3 regions of the Litorilituus sediminis genome follow, and region 3 is predicted to be linked to each of the others. Evidence: predicted binding sites of a transcription regulator. Region 3 holds the regulator's gene; each other region holds the start of a gene.
What was found. Region 3 encodes NrdR, which represses ribonucleotide reductase genes. Its sites were predicted from a motif close to AAACACNANATNTNGTGTTT; they were not measured.
Positions count from the first base shown of each region.

Region 1: a site for NrdR is predicted at 5,083-5,102, ahead of nrdG (anaerobic ribonucleoside-triphosphate reductase activating protein). Genes of this name have one in related genera too.
Region 2: a site for NrdR is predicted at 2,671-2,690, ahead of nrdA (class 1a ribonucleoside-diphosphate reductase subunit alpha). Genes of this name have one in related genera too.

Region 1 covers NZ_CP034759.1:2,438,121-2,445,601, forward strand. The annotation lists gene EMK97_RS10905 (GGDEF domain-containing protein) at 1-376, opposite strand, end outside; gene EMK97_RS10910 (sensor histidine kinase) at 563-1,870, shown strand; gene EMK97_RS10915 (OmpA family protein) at 2,012-3,160, shown strand; gene EMK97_RS10920 (Ig-like domain-containing protein) at 3,160-4,902, shown strand; gene nrdG (anaerobic ribonucleoside-triphosphate reductase activating protein) at 5,210-5,710, shown strand; gene nrdD (anaerobic ribonucleoside-triphosphate reductase) at 5,697-7,478, shown strand.
Region 2 covers NZ_CP034759.1:408,917-416,397, reverse strand. The annotation lists gene gyrA (DNA topoisomerase (ATP-hydrolyzing) subunit A) at 1-1,318, opposite strand, end outside; gene ubiG (bifunctional 2-polyprenyl-6-hydroxyphenol methylase/3-demethylubiquinol 3-O-methyltransferase UbiG) at 1,621-2,358, shown strand; gene nrdA (class 1a ribonucleoside-diphosphate reductase subunit alpha) at 2,804-5,074, shown strand; gene nrdB (class Ia ribonucleoside-diphosphate reductase subunit beta) at 5,163-6,293, shown strand; gene yfaE (class I ribonucleotide reductase maintenance protein YfaE) at 6,380-6,637, shown strand; gene EMK97_RS01850 (diguanylate cyclase) at 6,638-7,481, opposite strand, start outside.
Region 3 covers NZ_CP034759.1:1,673,961-1,681,441, forward strand. The annotation lists gene EMK97_RS07475 (DUF411 domain-containing protein) at 1-487, opposite strand, end outside; gene ribBA (bifunctional 3,4-dihydroxy-2-butanone-4-phosphate synthase/GTP cyclohydrolase II) at 926-2,035, opposite strand; gene EMK97_RS07485 (riboflavin synthase) at 2,132-2,806, opposite strand; gene ribD (bifunctional diaminohydroxyphosphoribosylaminopyrimidine deaminase/5-amino-6-(5-phosphoribosylamino)uracil reductase RibD) at 2,808-3,926, opposite strand; gene nrdR (transcriptional regulator NrdR) at 3,984-4,484, opposite strand; gene EMK97_RS07500 (SMP-30/gluconolactonase/LRE family protein) at 4,579-5,682, opposite strand; gene glyA (serine hydroxymethyltransferase) at 5,777-7,033, opposite strand; gene EMK97_RS07510 (hypothetical protein) at 7,323-7,481, opposite strand, start outside.

The sequences.
Region 1 (7,481 bases), 760 kb from region 3:
TATTTAGTTGCACTAAAGCAAAACCTTGTTTGCCCTGCTCTGCTCGCTGCACATAATTAGCTAACTGTGCTTGTCCCGCTCTACGATTCAATACTTGTGTTAAAGGGTCTAATTTTGATAATTGCTCAAAGGCATAGGTTATCTCACCTAGTTCTTTCATACGGCGATATAAGAATATGACTAAACTAATGGTTAACGTTGCCGAAAGCGGTAGCAATTCATCTAGCTCCCAATCATCATATTCTCGACTTAATGCAAACATTAGCTCTAAAACATCATAATGAGCGAATATAAACAAAAAGATAACATTGATAATAACAAGCCAGAAAGCATCTCGAAGCAAGGTAGAGCGATGTAGGTATTTATAATGAGGCATATACAACTAGGTTTGTCGTGAACAACTTTAGCATCTTATCGTATTTAGGCTATTTTTCACACAAATAATATAATTCAAGCGCTGGCGAAATCATTAGCAAATATGCCTTATTAGCTCAGCCATGGCAAAACAGCGCGAATATGCCATAGTTAAACTGTATTGGCTTAATCATTGATAGGTTTAACTATGCTTGAGAATGTTCGCGACATAATAGAAGGCGTATCTAATAGTTACGGAGAAGATTTTTTCAATAAAATTACCTTATGCTTAGATAAAACCATTAAAGCTGATTACACCTTTATCGCCTGGTTAGATAGGGATACTTATACCTCAAAAACCATTGCCTTAGTCGCCAAAGGCCAGTTAGCCGATAACATTGAATACTCTTTAAAAGATACGCCATGCGCTAACGTAGCTGAAGATTCTATGTGTTGTTACCCTAAAGGTGTTTGCAGTGTCTTTCCCAACGATCAATTATTAATTGATATGAAAATTGAAGCTTACTTAGGCACGCCTTTGCACGATTCTAATCACAAAGTGATGGGGCTGGTTGTTGCCTTATATGAAAAGCCTATAGCAGATGAGCAACAAGTGCTGACTTTATTTCAAGTGTTCTCTGGCCGCATTGCCGCGGAGATGGAACGCCGAGCCTATGAAGCCTCCTTAGAAGAAAAAGTCGCCAGTCGCACTCAAGAGTTATCTGCCGCCTTGGATAAGCTAACCTTGATGCAAACTCAATTAGTTGAATCAGAAAAAATGGCCGCTCTGGGTAACTTGGTTGCTGGCATCTCTCACGAAGTCAATACACCTTTAGGTATCGCTATCACCACCCACAGTATCATGGCAGATGAGCTAAAAAAGCTAAATAAACAAATTGATAGCGAAAGTTTAACCATGAAAGCAATGAATAGTTACCGCGCAGCGGCAGAAAATGCCCTGAGTATGCAAGGAGATAATCTTGATAGAGCAAAAAGATTAATTGAAAACTTTAAAAAGACCGCGGTTGATCAACACCAATTAGAAATAGAAAACATCAATATTCAGCAGTATTATCAAAAAATTACTTCTACGCTAAGACCTTTACTTAAACCTAAAAAAGCAACATTAACCATTAAGTGTGACGATGATATTAACCTAGCTACCTTTCCGGGCGTACATGCACAAATTATCACTAACTTAATCAGCAATAGTATGCGTCATGGCTTTAGTGACTTAAATGAACAGTCCGATAATCAAATTAGCTTCAACATTAAACGTAAAGGCGAAGATATTGTTGAAGTTTGCTACCAAGATAATGGTAACGGCCTAACAGAAGAAGCGCAAAAGCACGTCTTTGAACCTTTTTATACCACAGCCAGAGAGCAAGGTGGCGTCGGCCTAGGTATGTCGATTATTTTTAACCTGATCACGCAAAAGTTAGCTGGCAGCATAGAGTATGTCAAAAAAGATTCTGGTGCCTGTTTTATTTATTGCTTCAAAGAAAGTAAAAGCTAGTATTTACAAAAATATAGCCGCAAGTCGAGTTCATTTTCCAACATATCACTGTATAATTATTGTCAACAAAGCAATGGCGCATAACTAAATGCAGCTTTATGCTTTTTCTTTACCAAGGACAATGGACTACACAGGTGTAATATGCTTTTTGCAATAAAACCCAATCAAATAACAGCGCTATCTATGCTGTTAACCAGTTTTACCTTCAGCCAATTTGTACACGCCACTGAGCCAGTACCATCAAAGCCAGAGCAAGAGCATAAAAAAACAACATTTGAATCTTATTACTATACAGGTGGCAAGCTAGGTATCAACCGTTATCAAGATGCCTGTGAGGCATGGCATACCGGTTGTGAACACAATGATTTAGGTCTAGGACTCTTCGGCGGCTACCAAGTCAATAAATACTTAGGCTTTGAGTTTTCCTATTTAAAACTTGGTGAAGCCAGTGGTAAATATATCGAAACCGGTGTTGAACAAAAATACGCAGGTACTATGCAAGGTTTTGATTTTTCAGCGGTTGCTAGCATTGATATTTATCAGCAACTTGGCGCTTTTGCCAAATTAGGTACTATGAACTGGTATGGTGAAAACACTAGCCACCATGGCACATTAACATCTTATAGCTGGGCACCAACGGCTGGTGCAGGCCTAAGCTATCAGTTTTCTAAAGCTTGGCAAGCTCGCTTGGAATACCAATATTTTCATGAACTGGGTAATAAAAAGCTTGGTAGTACTAATGCCCATTTTACTAGCTTAGGTGTTAGTTATCGCTTTGGCTCTGACAAACAGCCAATCAAGCCTAAAAAAACTCATCAATATTCGCAGCCATTAAAAGCTCAGCAAAAAGCCATGGAAATACCCGCTCGTCCTACAAAACCAGTTGCTGCACCAGTTCCGGCAAGAGCACAGCCAATCGCTGCTCAGCAGGTAAGCGTACAATTTGATTTTGATAGCGATAAGCTTAATAAGCCCCATCAGCTTGATAATATTATTACGCTACTTAAGAAGTATCCACAAGCAAGCGTAACACTTAAAGGTTACACAGACTCTAAAGGCAGTGAAGCCTACAACCTTGAGTTATCTAAAAGACGCGTTACTGGTATCGAGCAGTACTTATTAGCTCAAGGGGTTAGCAAACGACAAATTACCAGTGACTACTTTGGTGAGCAAAATCCTGTAATCGATAACCTAACGCAGGAACACCGCGATAAAAATAGACGCGTTGAAGTTACCACGAAAAAATTTACCATTTATGATAATCAAGCCGTTAAGCAAGGAGCACAATAATGAAACTAGTTAAGCACATTCGCTCTTTTATTTCGTTATGCTTGCTGTTACTAATCACTGCTTGTGGTGACAGCAGTGACTCACCCTTTCCAGCGCCAGCTTGTGGCAGTGCCGATAACCCATGTAAAGAACTAGTCACCTTTACTATATCTCCTAGCAAGCAAAACACTTTAGTGGGTATGTCGCAGCAGTTTACTGCAACAGCCTATTATGATGACGGTAGTCAAGACGATGTCACTGAGCAGGTGAGCTGGCAAGTCTCTGATCAAGCTATCGCTAGCATATCTAACGATAATAACAGTCAAGGCTTAGCCACAGGCAACAGTGCTGGTACTGCAACAATCAGCGCAAATTTATTTGAATTTACCGCAACAGCAAAACTCTATGTAATGGACGAGTCTGTTGAACAGCTGATCATTATTCCACACGATAAAACCATGCCAATCGGCACAGAGCAACAATTTACTGCTTCCTTATTACTTGCCAATAAGCAAACCATCGATGTCACCACCCAAGTGACTTGGCAAGTTGATGACCAAAACATTGCCAGCTTATCTGATATCGCAAGTATTACGGCTAAATCAGCAGGCAGCGCCCAATTAAAAGCCAACTTTAATTATCAAGACAATGAATTCACCGCTGCTGCTAATATTACTGTGATTGACAGTGTGCTCAGTGAAATTGTTATTAGCCCAGTCAATGCTAAATTGCCTTTAAACAGCACGGCTTATTTCAGCGCACAGGCTTATTTTACTGACGGTCATGTTGAAGATATTTCAAAACAAGCCACATGGTCTGTTGATGATCAAGCTATTGTCACTATTGTCGAAACAGGCGCTCAAGCTGGCTATGCCACAGCTGTTGAGGTCGGTACAACACAAATTACCGCAGAATTTAATGAACTTACGGGTTTTACCCAAGTTGAAGTTACCTCAGCGACCTTAGTTGACATTCAAGTTAGCCCTGTAAATAGGATAACGCCTGCGGGCACTCAAGTAGCTTATCAAGCTCATGCCATTTATTCTGATGCATCACATTATGATATTACCGAGCTTGCCGCTTGGTCTAGCTCAGCGCCAGAAGTGGCTAATATCCAGTTTACTGGCGCGCTATCGGGCGTTGCTCAAACATTTACTCCAGGTGTTACCGAAATCACTGCGCACTACTTAGATAAAACCGCAACAGAAACCTTAACAGTAACAGAAGCCATTGCTGAAAGTTTACAAATTACCCCTGTAAATCCAAGCATACCATTCGCTAGCCAAGAGCAATTTAGTGCTATCGCCACTTATTCAGATGAAACTAGTGCCGATGTTAGCCAATTAGCCACTTGGCATAGCAGCAATACCGATATAGCAGTGATTACACCACAAGGTATTTCGGCTGGCTTTAGCTCAACAATCACTGCTGGAGAAACTATTATTAGCGCTGATTTTGACGGACTATCGGCACAAACTGAGCTAACGGTTACGCAAGCAACGCTTATCGGTTTGTCATTAACTCCTGCCAACAGCACAGTAGCCGCAGGCGCTCAGCAAACATATCAACTTTATGGCTTATATTCTGATAACAGCTCAAGGGAGCTTAACCGTTATGCGAGTTGGCAAAGTAGTGAAACTAATTTAGCCACCATTAGTAGCAACGGCGTTGCTAGCACATACAAATCTGGTTTAGTGACCATTTCTGCAACTTATCAAGGCATGACAGCCAATGCAGCATTAACCATAACGCAAGCGAACTAGCTAGCACGACCTAGTGTGCTGATAGCTTTTTTGCTATCAGCACCACTATTACTAAGCCACTCCTACCAGGCTAAAAATCTAACGCATCTCATTTCTGTTTTTACGGGCTTGTTATTCTTCAACCAGCTCTAGTTTAAACAATCAGCAACAAAACCATATCTTGTATATGGTTATTCATAAATACACTATATATTGTGCTCAGTTTTTAATTTTCACTAAAAAATGTGATCAAGATCAACTATTTGACTCTAACAATTACTATATATTGTGTTTAACAAAATAATAATATCTATATATAGGTCTTAAAATGGACTTTAATTGCATAGCACCCAGCATAGTTTTTCAAGAAGTACCCAATGAGATCAGCCTATGCTTTAGCATTACCGGCTGCAAGGTTGGTTGCAAAGGCTGTCATAGCACAGAATTATGGAATGAAAATTATGGCATGCCGTTAACTAAAGAAAACTACCTAAGCTGGCTAAAAAAATACAAGGGCTTAATTAGCTGTGTAGTCTTTTTTGGCGGTGAATGGCAAGCCAATGCCCTGATCGAAAAACTACTTATCGCCAAAAACGTCGGTTTAAAAACCTGCCTTTATTCTGGCGAAAAACATATAGATATCAACATCAGCCAACATTTAGATTTTTTAAAAACAGGTGCTTGGCAAGCAGAATTAGGCGGCTTAGAAAGCCCAAACTCAAACCAAGTTTTTCGTGATATGAACACCGGCGAAAAACTTAATCATTTATTTATTAAAGACTCAGTTAACTTTACCTCAAACCAAGGAGCAGACAATGTTGCGGCTTAATCAAGAACAATTAAATGATAAAAAAGATTTTATTAAACATTACTTTGCAGCCAAAAATGCCGCCGATGGCTCGAAAATGGATGCCAATGCTAATGTTAGCCATAAAAATATTGCCACCCTTGAAGCTGAGCTATTAAAAGATTGCTTCGTGCAAATTAATCGCACCTTAGTCCATGATAAAATTGCCGAAACCTTTGATGCTGACTTGGCTAAAGAATACTTACGTCAAATAGAAGATCATGAAATCTACGTGCATGATGAAACCAGCTTAAAGCCGTATTGCACCTCAATTAGCATGTATCCATTTCTACTTGATGGCTTAACTAAACTAGGCGGTGAATCTAAAGCGCCTAAGCACTTAGAATCATTTTGTGGCTCATTTGTTAACCTAATTTTTGCTATTTCAGCGCAATTTGCTGGTGCGGTAGCAACGGTTGAATTTTTAACTTATTTTGATTACTTTGCTCGTCTAGAATATGGCGAAGATTATCTAACAACCCATAAATTTGAGATTGAAAATCACCTACAACATGTGGTGTATGCCATCAATCAGCCTGCCGCTGCACGTGGTTATCAAAGTGTGTTTTGGAATATTTCCCTGTTTGATCAGCACTACTTTGCTTCTATGTTTGGTGACTTTGTTTTTCCAGACTTTTCAAAACCTAACTGGCAAACCGTAGATCAATTACAGCAATTCTTTTTAACTTGGTTAAATAAAGAAAGAGAAAAATCAGTTCTTACCTTCCCTGTTGTTACCGCTGCCATGCTAACAGAAAATGGTCAGTGTAAAGATCAGCAATTCGCCATGCAGCTTGCCAAAGAAAAAGCCCAAGGTAATTCATTCTTTATCTATTTATCTGATAGCGCTGATTCTCTTGCGTCTTGCTGTCGCCTGCGTAATGAAATTTCCGATAACACCTTCTCCTATACCTTAGGCGCTGGTGGTGTAGCGACAGGCTCTATCAATGTTATTACCTTAAATATGAACCGCTTAGTGCAAGATGGTCGAGATCTAAAAACAGAAATCGAAAAAATTCAAAAATACCAAGTGGCCTATCGTAAGTTAATGGAAGAATATAAGGCGCAAGGCGCACTATCGGTATACGATGCTGGCTTTATCAGCTTAGATAAACAATTCCTTACTATTGGTATCAATGGCATGGCTGAGGCGGCAGAGTTTAGCAATATTACTGTCGGTAATAACCAGGCATATAAAGACTTTGTTAGCGAGCGTTTGCAGGTAATCTACCAAGCAAACCAAGATGCCAAAAAAGCCTATGGTTACATGTTTAATACTGAATTTGTGCCGGCTGAAAACCTAGGGGTTAAAAATGCCAAATGGGATAGTAAAGATGGCTATCAGGTCAATCGCGATTGTTACAACTCATACTTCTACTTAGTAGAAGACGAAGAAACCAATCATTTAGATAAGTTTGTTTTACATGGCAAAGAAATTACTCAATACCTTGATGGCGGCTCAGCATTACATTTAAATTTAGATGAAGCACTGTCGGCCGACGCTTATGTAAAACTCTTTAATGTTGCCGCAGCAACTGGTTGTAATTACTTTTGCATCAACGTGAAAATTACCATCTGTAATGAGTGTGAAAAAATTGATAAGCGCACACTACATCACTGCCCGGCATGTGGTAGTGACAACATAGATCACGGTACTCGGGTCATTGGTTACTTAAAACGTGTTACTGCCTTTAGCCAAGGTCGACAAAAAGAGCATAGCTTACGCCACTACCATAGAAAAAGCGCGTAGCAA
Region 2 (7,481 bases), 1.3 Mb from region 3:
CGTCTTCTAACCATTCTGGGCGTGCTGCATGTGTACCGGCACGCTCTAACATGCCACTAACATTACCAAGCTCCCAACCTTGAGCGGTAAGCTTTTCTTCGGCTTCTTTTCTTGAGTTAGACTCTTGAATTAATTGAATAATAGGTTCAATGTTCGCTAATGCGATAGATAAACCTTCTAAGATATGTGCTCTATCTCTGGCTTTGCGAAGTTCGAAGATAGTACGGCGGGTAACCACTTCACGGCGGTGCAGTACAAACGCTTCTAACATTTCTTTTAAGTTGAATATTTTCGGCTGACCATTTGCTAAGGCAACCATATTCAAACCAAAAGAAACTTGCATTTGTGTTAGCTTGTATAGGTTATTAAGAACGACTTCACCTACTTCACCTCGCTTAACTTCAATTACCATACGCATACCGTCTTTATCAGACTCATCACGTAAAGCTGAAATGCCTTCTAAGCGTTTTTCTTTCACTAGCTCAGCCATTTTTTCAATTAGGCGAGCTTTGTTTACTTGATATGGTAACTCGTGAACAACAATGGTCTCTTTACCTGTTGATTCATTTACTTCAATTTCTGCACGGGCTCTAATCTTAATCTTGCCACGGCCAGTGCGGTAAGCTTCTTGAATACCAGCACGACCACTGATAATACCTGCGGTAGGAAAATCAGGACCTGGTATATGTTCAATTAACTCATCAATACTAATATCGTTGTTATCAATAAGCGCTAAACAACCATTGATTACCTCTGTTAAGTTATGTGGAGGTATATTGGTTGCCATACCTACAGCAATACCAGAGGAACCATTGACTAATAATGCAGGAATTCGCGTTGGCATTACGGCTGGAATATGCTCAGTACCGTCATAGTTAGGTACAAAATCAACGGTTTCTTTATCTAAGTCCGCTAGAATTGAATGGGAAATTTTATCCATTCGAATTTCGGTATAACGCATTGCCGCTGCGCTATCACCATCGACAGAACCAAAGTTACCTTGGCCATCTACTAGCATATAACGCATAGAAAACGGTTGCGCCATACGTACTATGGTGTCGTATACAGCAGTATCACCATGAGGGTGATATTTACCTATTACATCACCAACAACACGAGCTGATTTTTTATAGGCTTTATTCCAGTCATTTCCTAATACATCCATTGCGTATAACACACGACGGTGTACCGGCTTTAACCCATCACGAACATCAGGTAAAGCACGCCCTACAATTACACTCATAGCATAATCTAAATAGGAGGTTTTTAATTCATCTTCTATATTAACTGGAAGTATTTCTTTGGCCAGATCGGACATAAATCGACGGTATCCCTTAACTTAAACTAGGTATCAATGAATATGGACATTGTCAGGTCATTAATACCATTAAAATACAAAGATTTTTATTGTTATCTTATTTACTATAAATTAGTAATCAACGCTGCATACTAGCACAATTTTTTCCGATGCCATACTGCTTTATTACATCCCCTTTCAAGCGGCTATAAAACGTACTAATCGCTATGAAAAAGCGGCTAACTTTGATCTATTTTCTTTGTTTAAAAATCAGTTTGGTTTAGAATCCTGACACGCCTTAAATTAAAGAGATAAAACAGGTAATGAATAACTCTCTCAACGTAAGTAATGAAGAAATTGCAAAATTTGAAAGTGTTGCCAGCCAGTGGTGGGATTTACATGGTGACTTTAAGCCATTACACCAAATTAATCCGCTGAGAGTGCAATATATATGTCAGCACTTAGCGCAACAAAATTCAGGTAATGATAACGGTCTGTTTAAAAAACAAGTCATTGATGTTGGTTGCGGCGGTGGTATTTTAAGTGAATCTCTTGCCAAGTTAGGCGCAAAAGTTACAGGTATTGATATGGGTGAAGAACCATTAAATATTGCCAAACTTCATGCCTTAGAGAGTAAGCTTGAGATTGACTATGAAAAAATCACAGCGGAAGAGAAGGCAAATAACAGCGCCAATACTTTTGATATAGTCACTTGTATGGAAATGCTAGAGCATGTCCCCTCACCTGAGTCTATCGTGCAAGCTTGTAGTGATATGGTAAAGCCTGGTGGCTTAGTCTTTTTTTCCACACTAAATAAAAGCATTAAAGCTTATTTACTGGCGATTGTTGCTGCTGAAAAGTTACTTAAGCTGGTACCTGATGGAACACATGATCACGATAAATTTATTCGTCCATCAACATTAATTGGCTGGGCTGAAAAACATGGATTAAAATGTATCGATACCTGCGGTATCCATTATAATCCGCTTACGGAAAACCATACCTTATCACCATCTCTTGATGTTAATTACATTATTTGCTGTCAGAAGCTTGAGGCATAAGGTGCATTAATAAACAACTTGATTATTGTTTGAGCTAAAAACATAAACCTTTGAATTGTAAGAAAATTTCATCTTACTATGTAAAATTTAGCTAGCCCATTAAATTTTTAGATAAAAATTATTTTGATAAAAATTTAATGGGAACTTTTATCAAAATAATGATTGATTTTGTTTAAATGCCAAATAAAATAACGCTACTAGGTTAGTAGCAACTAACACAAACTTTGTAAGTCAAATCCCCTAAAAAAAGCAAGTGTTTTTAGCACTTGCAAAATAGCTAAAACCTCATTATCTTGTGCCTAGAATTATAAAAAACCCTAGATATTGTGCATTCAATGCTCAGTTGTTATTTCAACGCTTGAATTAAAGATGTTTGTACATTTTTTCGAAACGCGTAGGATTTTTTATTAGGGAAAAATAACAATAATTGCTATGCAGGTACTTCATGAACAATAACCTTTTTGTAACCAAACGAAATGGCGAAAAAGAAGCCATTGATTTAGAAAAAATTCACCGCGTAATAGCGTGGGCAGCTGATGGCCTTGAACAAGTATCTGTATCTCAGGTTGAGTTAAAATCTCACATTCAATTTTATGATGGCATTAAAACTGAAGACATTCATGAGACTATTATTAAAGCTGCTGCCGATCTTATCTCAGAAGACACGCCTGACTATCAATATTTAGCGGCAAGATTAGCAGTATTTCATTTACGTAAAAAAGCCTATGGTCAATTTGAACCGCCAACACTCTACGAACATGTTGTTAAGCTTGTTGAAGCAGGAAAATACGATCAGCATTTACTAGCGGATTATAGTGAAAGTGATTTTGCTCATATGCAAAGCTTTATTGATCATAGCCGAGACTTAAACTTTAGCTATGCCGCAGTTAAGCAGCTAGAAGGTAAATATTTAGTTCAAAACCGTGTTAGCGGTGAAATTTATGAAAGCGCGCAGTTTTTATATATCTTGGTTTCTGCTTGTTTATTTGCAAAATACCCAAGTGAAACACGCTTACAATATGTAGAAGAGTTTTATCATGCGATATCGCGTTTTAAAATTTCATTACCTACACCAATCATGGCTGGTGTACGTACTCCTACTCGTCAGTTTTCGTCTTGTGTATTAATTGAATGTGATGACAGCTTAGATTCAATTAATGCGACATCAAGCTCTATTGTTAAGTACGTTTCTCAACGAGCTGGTATTGGCGTTAATGCCGGTCGTATTAGAGCGCTGGGTAGTAGCATTCGTAGTGGTGAAGCATTTCACACAGGTTGTATTCCGTTTTATAAACACTTTCAAACAGCCGTTAAAAGCTGCTCTCAAGGTGGTGTACGTGGTGGCGCGGCTACCCTGTTCTACCCTCTATGGCATTTAGAAGTTGAAAGCTTACTTGTACTAAAAAATAACCGTGGTGTTGAAGAAAACCGGGTAAGACACCTAGATTACGGTGTTCAATTTAATAAATTGATGTATCAACGTCTTATTAAAGGTGGCTCTATTACATTATTTAGCCCAAGTGATGTCCCTGGCTTATATGATGCCTTCTTTGAAGATCAAGAAAAGTTTGAACAGTTATATGTGCAATATGAAAACGATGAGTCAATTCGTAAAAAACGTATTAAAGCGATTGAATTGTTTACTTTGTTTGCCCAAGAGCGTGCTAGCACAGGTCGAATCTATTTGCAGAATGTTGACCACTGTAATACCCATAGCCCGTTTGAACCAAGTAAAGCAGCTATTCGCCAAAGTAACTTATGTTTAGAGATTGCCTTACCTACTAAGCCTTTAAATGACATCAATGATGAAACGGGTGAAATAGCCTTATGTACGTTATCGGCATTTAACTTAGGCGCTATTGATTCATTAGATGAATTAGAAGGTCTAGCTGATTTAGCTGTTCGAGCACTAGATAGTTTATTAGATTACCAAGACTACCCCATTGCAGCAGCAAGAAATGCCACTATGGGTCGTAGAACCTTAGGTATAGGTGTTATTAACTATGCTTATTACTTGGCTAAAAATGGTATGTACTACTCAAATGGCAGTGCCAATAACTTAACGCACCGTACTTTTGAAGCAATTCAGTACTACCTACTTAAAGCATCGAATCAGTTAGCTAAAGAGCAAGGTGCTTGCCCTAAGTTTGATGAAACACGCTTATCACAAGGAATTTTACCAATAGATACTTATAAGAAATCTATTGATGATATTACCGGTGAGCCATTGCACCTTGATTGGGAAAGCTTACGCGCCAGCATTAAAGAATTTGGTGTTAGAAACTCTACTGTTTCTGCGTTAATGCCATCAGAAACATCATCGCAAATATCAAATGCGACCAATGGTATTGAGCCACCACGTGGCCTTATCAGCGTAAAAGCCAGTAAAGATGGTATTTTAAAACAAGTAGTACCTGATTATAAAAACTTAAAAGATAACTACGAGTTACTGTGGAATATTCCAAATAATGATGGCTACCTTGAATTAATTGGCATTATGCAAAAGTTTGTTGATCAAACTATTTCTGCCAACACGAATTATGACCCTTCAAAATTTGAAGGTGGCAAAGTACCAGTAAAACAGATACTAAAAGATATCTTAACCGCCTATAAATTAGGCGTTAAAACCATGTATTATCATAATACACGCGATGGTGCGACTGACGATGTTGAAGTTGAAGATGACGGCTGTGCTGGCGGCGCTTGTAAAATCTAATAAAACTAAATTACCATTAAAAATTAATAACAAGGGCTAATACAAATAGCCCTTGTTATGCCAAACATGGCGTACAGGAATAACAACCATGCCTTATACTACCTTTAATCAAACTCCAAATGATGCTTTACTTGAGCCTATGTTCTTAGGCAACAGTGTTAATGTGTCACGATATGACCAACAAAAATTTAATGCTTTTGAAAAGTTAATTGAAAAACAATTATCATTTTTCTGGCGTCCTGAAGAAATTGATGTGTCAAAAGATAGAGCGGATTGGCAAAGTTTAACTGATTCTGAAAAGCATATTTTTATCTCAAACTTAAAATATCAAACGCTTTTAGACTCAATGGCTGCCCGTTCAGTAAATGCCGTGCTACTGCCATTAGTATCATTGCCAGAAGTTGAAACTTGGGTCGAAACTTGGGCCTTTAGTGAAACGATTCACTCTCGCTCATATACGCATATTTTACGTAACTTATTTACTGAGCCAGGTGAAGTTTTTGATGATATCGTAGTAAATCCTGCTATTTTAAAACGCGCAACCAGCATTGCTAAATACTTTGATGATGTCATCTTAACGACACAGCTATTACAGTCTCAAGGTGAAGGCACTTATGAGGTTGAGGGTAAATCAATCGAAGTTACCACGAGAAAACTAAAAGAGCGTTTATACTTGGCAGTTTGTTCAGTGAATGCCCTTGAAGCAATCCGTTTCTACGTAAGTTTTGCCTGTTCATTTGCTTTTGCCGAGCGAGAATTACTTGAAGGTAATGCAAAAATCATAAAACTCATTGCACGTGATGAAGCGCTTCATTTAACGGGTACACAGCACATCATTAATAATTGGGCTTCAGGAAAAGATGATCCTGAAATGCAAACTATTAGTGAAGAAATGCGTGACCAAGGCTTACAAATATTTTTAGACGTTGTTGAACAAGAAAAAGAATGGGCGCAATATTTATTCAAAGATGGCTCAATGATTGGCCTAAATGCAGAAATCCTTAACCAATACATCGAATATATCTCAAATCAACGCCTCGCAGCGCTTGGTTTCGATGCACCTTTCGCAATAAAAAGTAACCCGTTACCATGGATGAATGCATATTTAGTCAGTGATAATGTTCAGGTTGCTCCGCAAGAATCTGAAATATCGAGTTATTTAGTCGGCCAGGTAGACTCTTCTGTCGATGCTGATGATTTTGACGATTTCGACTTATAAGCTACCAATAATCTCAGGTTTGTCTCTTTGTTCTATTATTTATTTTTAGCAATGAAGAGACTGCCCGTTACAAGCATCAACACGTTATGACCAAAATAAAGGTTCAAGGAAGAGAGCTAAATTACCTTAATAAAGAAGAAACGCTGTTAGAGTGCTTAGAAAGTGCCGATATAGAAGTCCATTACCATTGCCGAGATGGCTTTTGCGGTGCATGTAGAGTTACCTTAACGTCTGGTCAAGTCGCCTATCCCAAAGGTGAGCCATTAGCTTTTATTGCTGACGGTGAGATTCTTCCCTGTTGTTGTATGCCAATTACCGATATCAGCATAGAAGTTGACGAGTAATTAAGCGAGTTGCAATTGCTCTTCAATACTCTTCATTACTAAACTAAGTTCAGGCAACAACAGCTGTAATTTGCTTATATAATCAGCTTCTTTTTCTTCATTTATGGTTAAATCTAGCGCTTTTGAAAGTTCAAATAAATGCATTGCTCCCACAGAGCAAGCCACTCCCTTAAGCGTATGAACAAGATGCTTGGCACGTTTTATATCGCCATCAGCAAACGCCTGTTGCAGCTTTTCACCATCAAGGTGATGATCTTGATAAAACATTAATAAAATTTCATTAAAAAGCTCTGTATCGCCTAAAACATTACTAATACCAATCTCAATATCAATTCCCGCTAAAAGCAACTTATGACTTTCAGCTATCAGCTGCTCCTCTTTACTTTCAAGCTCAGTTAAGTTCTTTATCGTTTGCATAGACTCTTCATTGTTATCTATAGCCTGACTGCCATTAACAACGCAATTACGACCATTTGTCTTGGCCTGATATAGTGCTAAATCAGCCTGTTTAAGTAAATCATCAACGACAATGTGTTTAGAGCAAGCAATAGCAAAACCAATACTCACCGTTACTGTAATAGGTTTTGTTGATTTACAGTTAACTTCAACTAACGTGTTGGCAACCGTATGCTTAAAACGTTCACAAACTTGTAGCGCTTCATCTGCATGACAATTAGGCAAACAAACCGCAAATTCTTCTCCACCAATTCGGCCAACAATATCATAATCTCTAAAAACACGGTTAAAACAGCGGCTAAACTCAAGCAAAACCTTATCACCGATAGCATGGCCATAGTCATCATTAACCTGCTTGAAATGATCTATATCTAACATCACCATAGCA
Region 3 (7,481 bases):
TTTCGTTACTACCATCAGCTTTTAACAACAAGACATGATAAGGCATAAATTTATCGCCCATTTCCATACCTGGCGTACCAATTGGCATAGCAGGTACGGAAAGACCAATAGCATCTTGAGGTTTTTCTTCAAGGAATTTCAGAATAAACTTAGCCGGTACGTGACCTTCAAAGACATAACCTTCATTTGATACGCCGGTATGACAAGAGCGGTATTGTGGCGCAATGCCCTTGTCTTGCTTAAACTGCCCCATGCTTTGGCTGTCATACACCTTAGATTGTAAGCCTTGCTCATTTATGTGCTTTATCCACTTCTGACAACAACCACAATTAGGATCTTTATAAACAGCAAGCACAGGCGATTCGCTTTGCTCTACCGGCTGCTGAGTAGCCTTAGTATCTAATTCTGGCTCTGAGCAAGCGACCAGTAGTAAGGTAGACACCAATATAAGCAAGGTCTTGGGAAAAAGGCGAGGTAAAGAAAACATGGTAACTCCATAAAAATTGTGAGTAATAGGGCGTATTGACCTTTGTTGATATTTTCAGCAATGAGCAATTTTTATCAATAGCAAAGCAGTATGAGCGTAGTTTGGTTGTTCCAAATAAACGAGTACTAATGCCGCTAGTGTTAAAAATAGCCATTGCCCTTTGGGCTGAGGCTAAAATCCCTTTACTCTGCGTTAAAAGCAGCTGATTTAGCCAGCTAAACTACGCAACTTTTGCCTTGATTAAAGGGATTTTATCTCTCAGCTGAATTATTAAACAAAAGTCAACACACCCTAGTATTGTCTGACAAGCAAATAAACGTGTTGTTGCGTTAGTCGATATTTTGGCAACTTAAAATAAGAAAAATGCGCTAACAGCGCATTTTAAGGAAGTTAAATATTCGCGAAGCTGGCAAGGAATGTAAGCTTCACTTAGCTGCATTAATCAGCAATATACTCAACCACTTCTAAACCAAAACCAGATAATGAGTGATACTTAGTTTGCGAGCTTAATAAGCGCATTTTACTAACACCTAAATTAGCCAGAATTTGTGAGCCAACGCCAACATTGCGTGAGCCAATATGACGTTTAATCTCTTTCACTGTTTCACCGGCATCAATTTTTGCGTATTTCTCAACCAAGTTAATCAGTTCATTCGGCGATTCATGTTTACCAAGAAGTACCAGTACACCACCCTCTTGACCGATTTTCTCTAAAGCATCAGCAATTGGCCATGTCGCCACGCTTTCACGTTGGCTAAACAATAAATCTCTAAAGGTATTTTCTAAATGAACACGTACTAAGGTCGGCTCGTCTGCCTTAATCTCGCCTTTTGATAAAGCAAAATGCGCTTGACCGTCGATAGTATCTTTAAAAACAGTTAATTCAAAATCACCGAATGCTGTTGGCAACTTACACTGAGAAATTCGCTCAATTGTGGTTTCATTGGCATTACGATATTCAATTAAATCAGCAATGGTACCCATTTTAATATCATGCTTTTGCGCAATTAATTCTAAATCAGGGCGACGCGCCATAGTGCCATCTTCATTAAGAATTTCAACGATAACGGCTGCTGGCTCTAAGCCTGCCATACGGGCAATATCAACACCTGCTTCAGTATGACCCGCGCGGTTTAGTACGCCGCCATCTTTAGCAATCAAAGGGAAAATATGACCCGGCTGTACAATATCTAAATGGCTAGCATCTTTTGCCGCTGCAGCAAGCACAGTAGTAGCACGATCAGCAGCAGAAATACCGGTAGTAACACCGCTAGCAGCTTCAATTGACACGGTAAAGTTAGTGCTAAACTGGGCATCGTTTTTATCTACCATTAGAGGTAATTTTAACGTTTCACACTTTTCGCGGCTCATTGGCATACAAATTAAGCCACGACCATGGGTTGCCATAAAGTTTATCGCTTCTGGGGTAACTTTTTCAGCAGCCATAATGAAGTCACCTTCATTTTCTCTGTCTTCATCATCCATTAAAATAACCATTTTACCTAATGCGATATCGTCGATTATTTCTTGTGGGGTATTTAAATTCATTTGAGCCTCTTAACCTTAGCTGCTGCTGTTAATTTAATTGAATACGACTGCTATCAACGAGCAATCAATAGTTATTATTGCTGGCTTAACGCCAAATTATCGTTTAATAAAACCTGCTTGCTGTAGTAAGGCTTCATCAACACCTGATTTACTCTGCGCTTGCTCATTCTCGTTATGAGAATTACCTTGCAATAATCTCTCAAGGTAGCGAGCAATCAGATCAACCTCTAAGTTAACCTTAGTACCTACTTGGTATTGCGCAAAAATAGTTTCTTTCACCGTATGTGGCACTATGGTCAAGCGGAAACTATCATCTCGCAAGGCGTTTACAGTCAGACTAGTACCGTCTATGGTGACAGAGCCTTTTTCAGCAATGTAATGTGCTAATTCTTTTGGCATAGAGAGCCAGTATTCGATACTGTTGCCATTGTTTTGAATAGATAACACTTGTGAAATACCGTCAACATGCCCTGAGACCATGTGGCCGCCAAAACGCGTGCTCGCCAACATGGCTTTTTCAAGATTAACCTTGCTACCTACCTGATAATTAGCAAAACCTGTTCTTTTTAATGTTTCATTGGAAACATCAGCGCTAAAGCTTGCTGAATCATACTCTACAACGGTCAAACAAATACCATTGGTAGCAATAGAGTCACCTAAGTTAACATCGCTCATATCTAAGCTATCTGTCGCGATAACTATGCGTGCGCCTTGACTATTGATATTTATCGCTTTAATTTTACCAACAGCTTCAATAATTCCAGTAAACATATTATTCTCTTTCAAATTTTGCGGTAATTTTAATATCACGTCCTAGCATGCGAACATCATTGATTTTTAATTGCTTTGCTTGCGAAAGTGATTGAATGCTCGGCATTTCTACTAGGTTTTTGCCATCACCACCAATGAGTTTACCTGCTTGATACAGTATTAGCTCATCCACTAAATCTTGCTCAATAAAAGCGCCGGCTAATTTTGCACCTGACTCAATGAGTACTTCATTAATTTCACGCTTGGCAAGCACAGCAAGCAATTCACGTAAACATACCTTGTTGTCGTATGTTGCTTTTACCTGAATATGCTCAACAAAATGAGGCCATTGCTGTTGGTTTTCAAGGTGCGTTTCAGCAAAAGTTTGTACGATTAATATAGGTGACTCTTGCTTAAATAACTCAAGCGATGGAGTTAGTCGGTGCTGGCTATCAATGATTACCCTAAGTGGCTGTCTTAATTTATTTTCAGGATAGGTTTTTGCTAAATAACCTAATTGCGACCAACGAAGGTTCATTTTGGCATTATCAAATAATACAGAATCAGCACCGGCTATAACAGCGCAGCTCTGCGCTCTTAACCTTTGTACATCTTCTCTGGCTTCATTTGCAGTTATCCACTTACTTTCACCACTTTGCATTGCCGTTTTACCATCTAAACTGGCGGCAAGCTTACAACGAACGTAAGGCACTTTTACTGTCATGCGTTTAATAAAACCGACATTTAACAAACTAGCCTCTGCTGCTAACAGACCAGATTGCGCAACTATGCCTTGATCCGATAACATTTTTAAGCCTCGACCAGACACCTTAGGGTTTGGGTCAACCATAGCAGAAACGACACGAGCAACCTTAGCATCAATAAGTTTTTGGGCACAGGGTGGTGTTCGCCCGGTATGGCTGCATGGCTCTAAGGTAACATAAGCTGTAGCACCTTGAATAAGCTCAGGATAATGCTTTTTAGCTTCAGCTAAGGCATTGACTTCGGCATGAGCTAAGCCCGCTTTAGCATGAAAACCTTGGCCAATAATTTGATTATTGTTAACTAAAACACAACCGACTCTAGGGTTGGGTGACGTGGTGTAATGACCTTTTTTGGCAAGCTCAATAGCCAAGGCCATATATTTATGATCATCGAGTGTAAACTGACTACTTGCTTGCTTTACTGTTGGCACGCGCTAATTACCTTGAGCAAGCTTTTTACTAATCTTTTTATCTTTACCATTTTTTTCACTGCCCAAACGAGCAATCTCATCAGCAAATTCACTGATATCTTCAAAAGATAAATAAACTGAAGCGAAGCGCAAGTAAGCCACCTTATCTAGCTCTTTAAGTTGCGCCATAATCAAATTACCTAGCATTTCGCTGGTCAGTTCACGTTCGCCAGTGGCACGCATTTGTGACTTTAGCTTATTAATCGCTAACTCTACCTGTTCGGTACTGACAGGGCGTTTTTCTAAAGCGCGAGTTAAACCGCTGGCCATTTTTTCTTCATTAAATGGCTCGCGCGTACCATCGCGTTTAATAATGCGCGGCATAACAAGCTCTGCACTTTCAAAGGTTGTGTAACGCTCATGGCATGCCAAGCATTCACGGCGACGTCTTACTTGATGTCCATCAGACACTAAACGTGAATCAATTACTTTTGTTTCCAGTGCTGAGCAAAAAGGACAATACATACCTTACCTCTGATTTAAAATTAAGATAATTTTCAGCCAAGCATTTTAATCGAAAATGCAGCATTAAGCTAAAGTTCTTAACTAGATAGCTTAATTATTTTTGCTGACGGGGGATTTTGCTAAAGTTAGCCAGCTTCCCAAGTGTTTTTTCATGTAAGCTACTAACATAAAGGGTATCACCTTTAATCAAGGCGCCGGTATTGTAGCCGTACTTTTTACTTGGATCTTGTAAGTTGTAGATAACTTCCCCGTGATCATTTATCGCAATCACATGACCATAAGGTTTTGCTTTCGGTCTAATGGCTAAAGGTAAACGTTGAATCACTTTACGTAAAAACGGCGAGTTGGAAACTTTATCTAAAATGGCACTTCTTGGGCTTACTAAACCTAACCAATAGAGTGAGTTATCTATATCACTGATACCACGACTTAGGTTATCAGGAAAAGAGGGTAAGTTATCAATCAAGACACTTTGCTGTTGATAATTATCTGCTGTAATACCAATTCTTAATAGCCGATAACTACCTGTTTCATTTAATAGCAGCCAATTTTGATCATGGCTTAAAGCAACACCATTAGCAAAGTTAAACCCTTTAGCTAGCGTTTTTGCCTTCCCTGTAACAGGATCAAACACTAGCAACCTACCGTTGCCAGCATGCTCATTAATATCCAGTAAGCTTGCTTGATAGGTGCCGTATTTTTTTGCATGAAATTTAGTACTGGCATCAGAAAAGTAAATTTTACCATCATCGGCTATATCTAAATCATTGGCATAATTAACCGCGATACCATCAACCCTTGTCACGAGCTCTGTTACTTCGCCCGCTTGATTAACCTTAAGTAAGCCGCGAAAAGCATCTGCAACAATAAGCTCTCCTTGTTGATTAAAGGCGATACCTAATGGGCGACCCGCTGTGTTGGCAAAATGCTGTACTTTTCCTTGTGCATCTAAAAACTTAATATCGCCATTAAGTAAGGAAAAATACACTAAACCATTTGCCGACAAAGCGATGGCCTCTGGCCCTTCACTGCCTGCCAAATCAATGGTTTCAATTGCACTTAAATATTCGTTCTGTGCAAAGCTTCCTTGATAGCCTTTGTTGATTGGTGCTTGCCAAGCAACAGGCGAGATTTCTACCGGCCAAAACAGTAAGTAGGCGATAAGGGAAAGTATACTAAAGGTCATTATTTTTTTCATAAGCTGTACCAGGTCTTAAAGTGTCATTAACAAAAAAGGCCGCTAAATAGCGACCTTTTAACCATTAACTTAACAAGTTAACTGTGCATTACTGTTATTTATAAACAGGGAAGCGAGCACAAAGCTCTTTAACTTGACCTTGAACACGAGCATTTACTTCTTCGTTATCTAAGTCATCTAAGATGTCACAAATCCAGCCAGTTAACGCTTGAGTTTCTTCAACACCAAAACCACGACGAGTGATTGCTGGCGTACCTAAACGTAAACCTGAAGTAACGAATGGTGAACGTGGATCATTTGGTACTGAGTTTTTGTTCACAGTAATGTGCGCGCGACCAAGTGCAGCATCAGCATCTTTACCTGTGATATCTTTATCGATTAAATCAAGAAGTAATAAGTGGTTCTCTGTACCGTTTGATACAACTTTATAACCACGCTCTTGAAGTACCGCTACCATAGCTTTAGCATTTTCTAATACTTTTTCTTGGTAAACCTTAAACTCTGGTGCTAACGCTTCTTTAAATGCAACCGCTTTAGCAGCGATAATGTGCATTAAAGGACCACCTTGACCACCTGGGAATACTGCCGAGTTTAACTTCTTGTAAATCTCTTCATCATCACAGCCAGAAACAATTAAACCACCACGTGGGCCAGCTAATGTTTTATGCGTCGTTGTGGTAACCACGTGCGCATGTGGTACAGGGTTAGGGTAAAGACCCGCAGCAATTAAACCGGCAACGTGAGCCATATCAACCATAAAGTAAGCGCCAACTTTATCAGCAATCTTACGCATACGAGCCCAATCAACAATACCAGAGAATGCTGAGAAACCACCAATGATCATTTCAGGCTTATGCTCTTCTGCTAAACGCTCTAACTCTTCATAGTCAATGTCACCTGTTTCAGGGTGTAAACCGTATTGAATTGCTTCGTATGACTTACCAGAAAAGTTAACATGTGAACCATGAGTTAAGTGACCACCATGAGCTAAGCTCATACCTAATACTTTACCGCCTGGCGTAACTAGTGCTTGGAAAACAGCAGCATTTGCTTGAGAACCAGCATGAGGCTGAACATTGGCATAGGTTGCGCCAAATAATTCTTTTGCACGATCAATGGCTAATTGCTCAGCTACATCTACGTACTCACAACCACCATAGTAACGCTTACCAGGGTAACCTTCAGCGTATTTGTTAGTTAATTGCGATCCTTGTGCTTCAAGTACACGCGGGCTACAGTAGTTTTCTGAAGCAATTAATTCAATATGCTCTTCTTGACGCTCAACTTCATTTGTCATTGCTTGATATAACTCAGCATCAAAGTCAGCAATATTCATATCACGAGTAAACATGTTTTTTCCTCAAGTAGTCTGCCATTGGCAAGAACGGTTAAGAGATTATCCCAAAAATTAATGCGGCGTATTTTGCCTGAAAGCAGCCGTTTTGTACATGATAAAAACAGGCTACTTTAGCTCATTTAGCAATGATTTATGCCAAATTTTTGGTGTTTTATTCGGTGGAAATTTTCACATACCAGATCAAATTTCGCTTTGAATCAATATACCGAAGAAAAAACAGAAAGACAACAAGTAAAAAACAAAGAAAAAGCTTAAAGCCGAAATTTAATTCGACAACAATGAGTTAACCTGACTTTAATTCTGAAATAGAATCGACAAGTTGTTTATACTGCTTCTTACGTTTTCTGTGCAGGTAATCAACAAACACGTACATAAGCAACATAAAGCCATTCACATAAATAAAACCAGTTAGCATATCTTTATTTTCTACCTTGCTAACGGT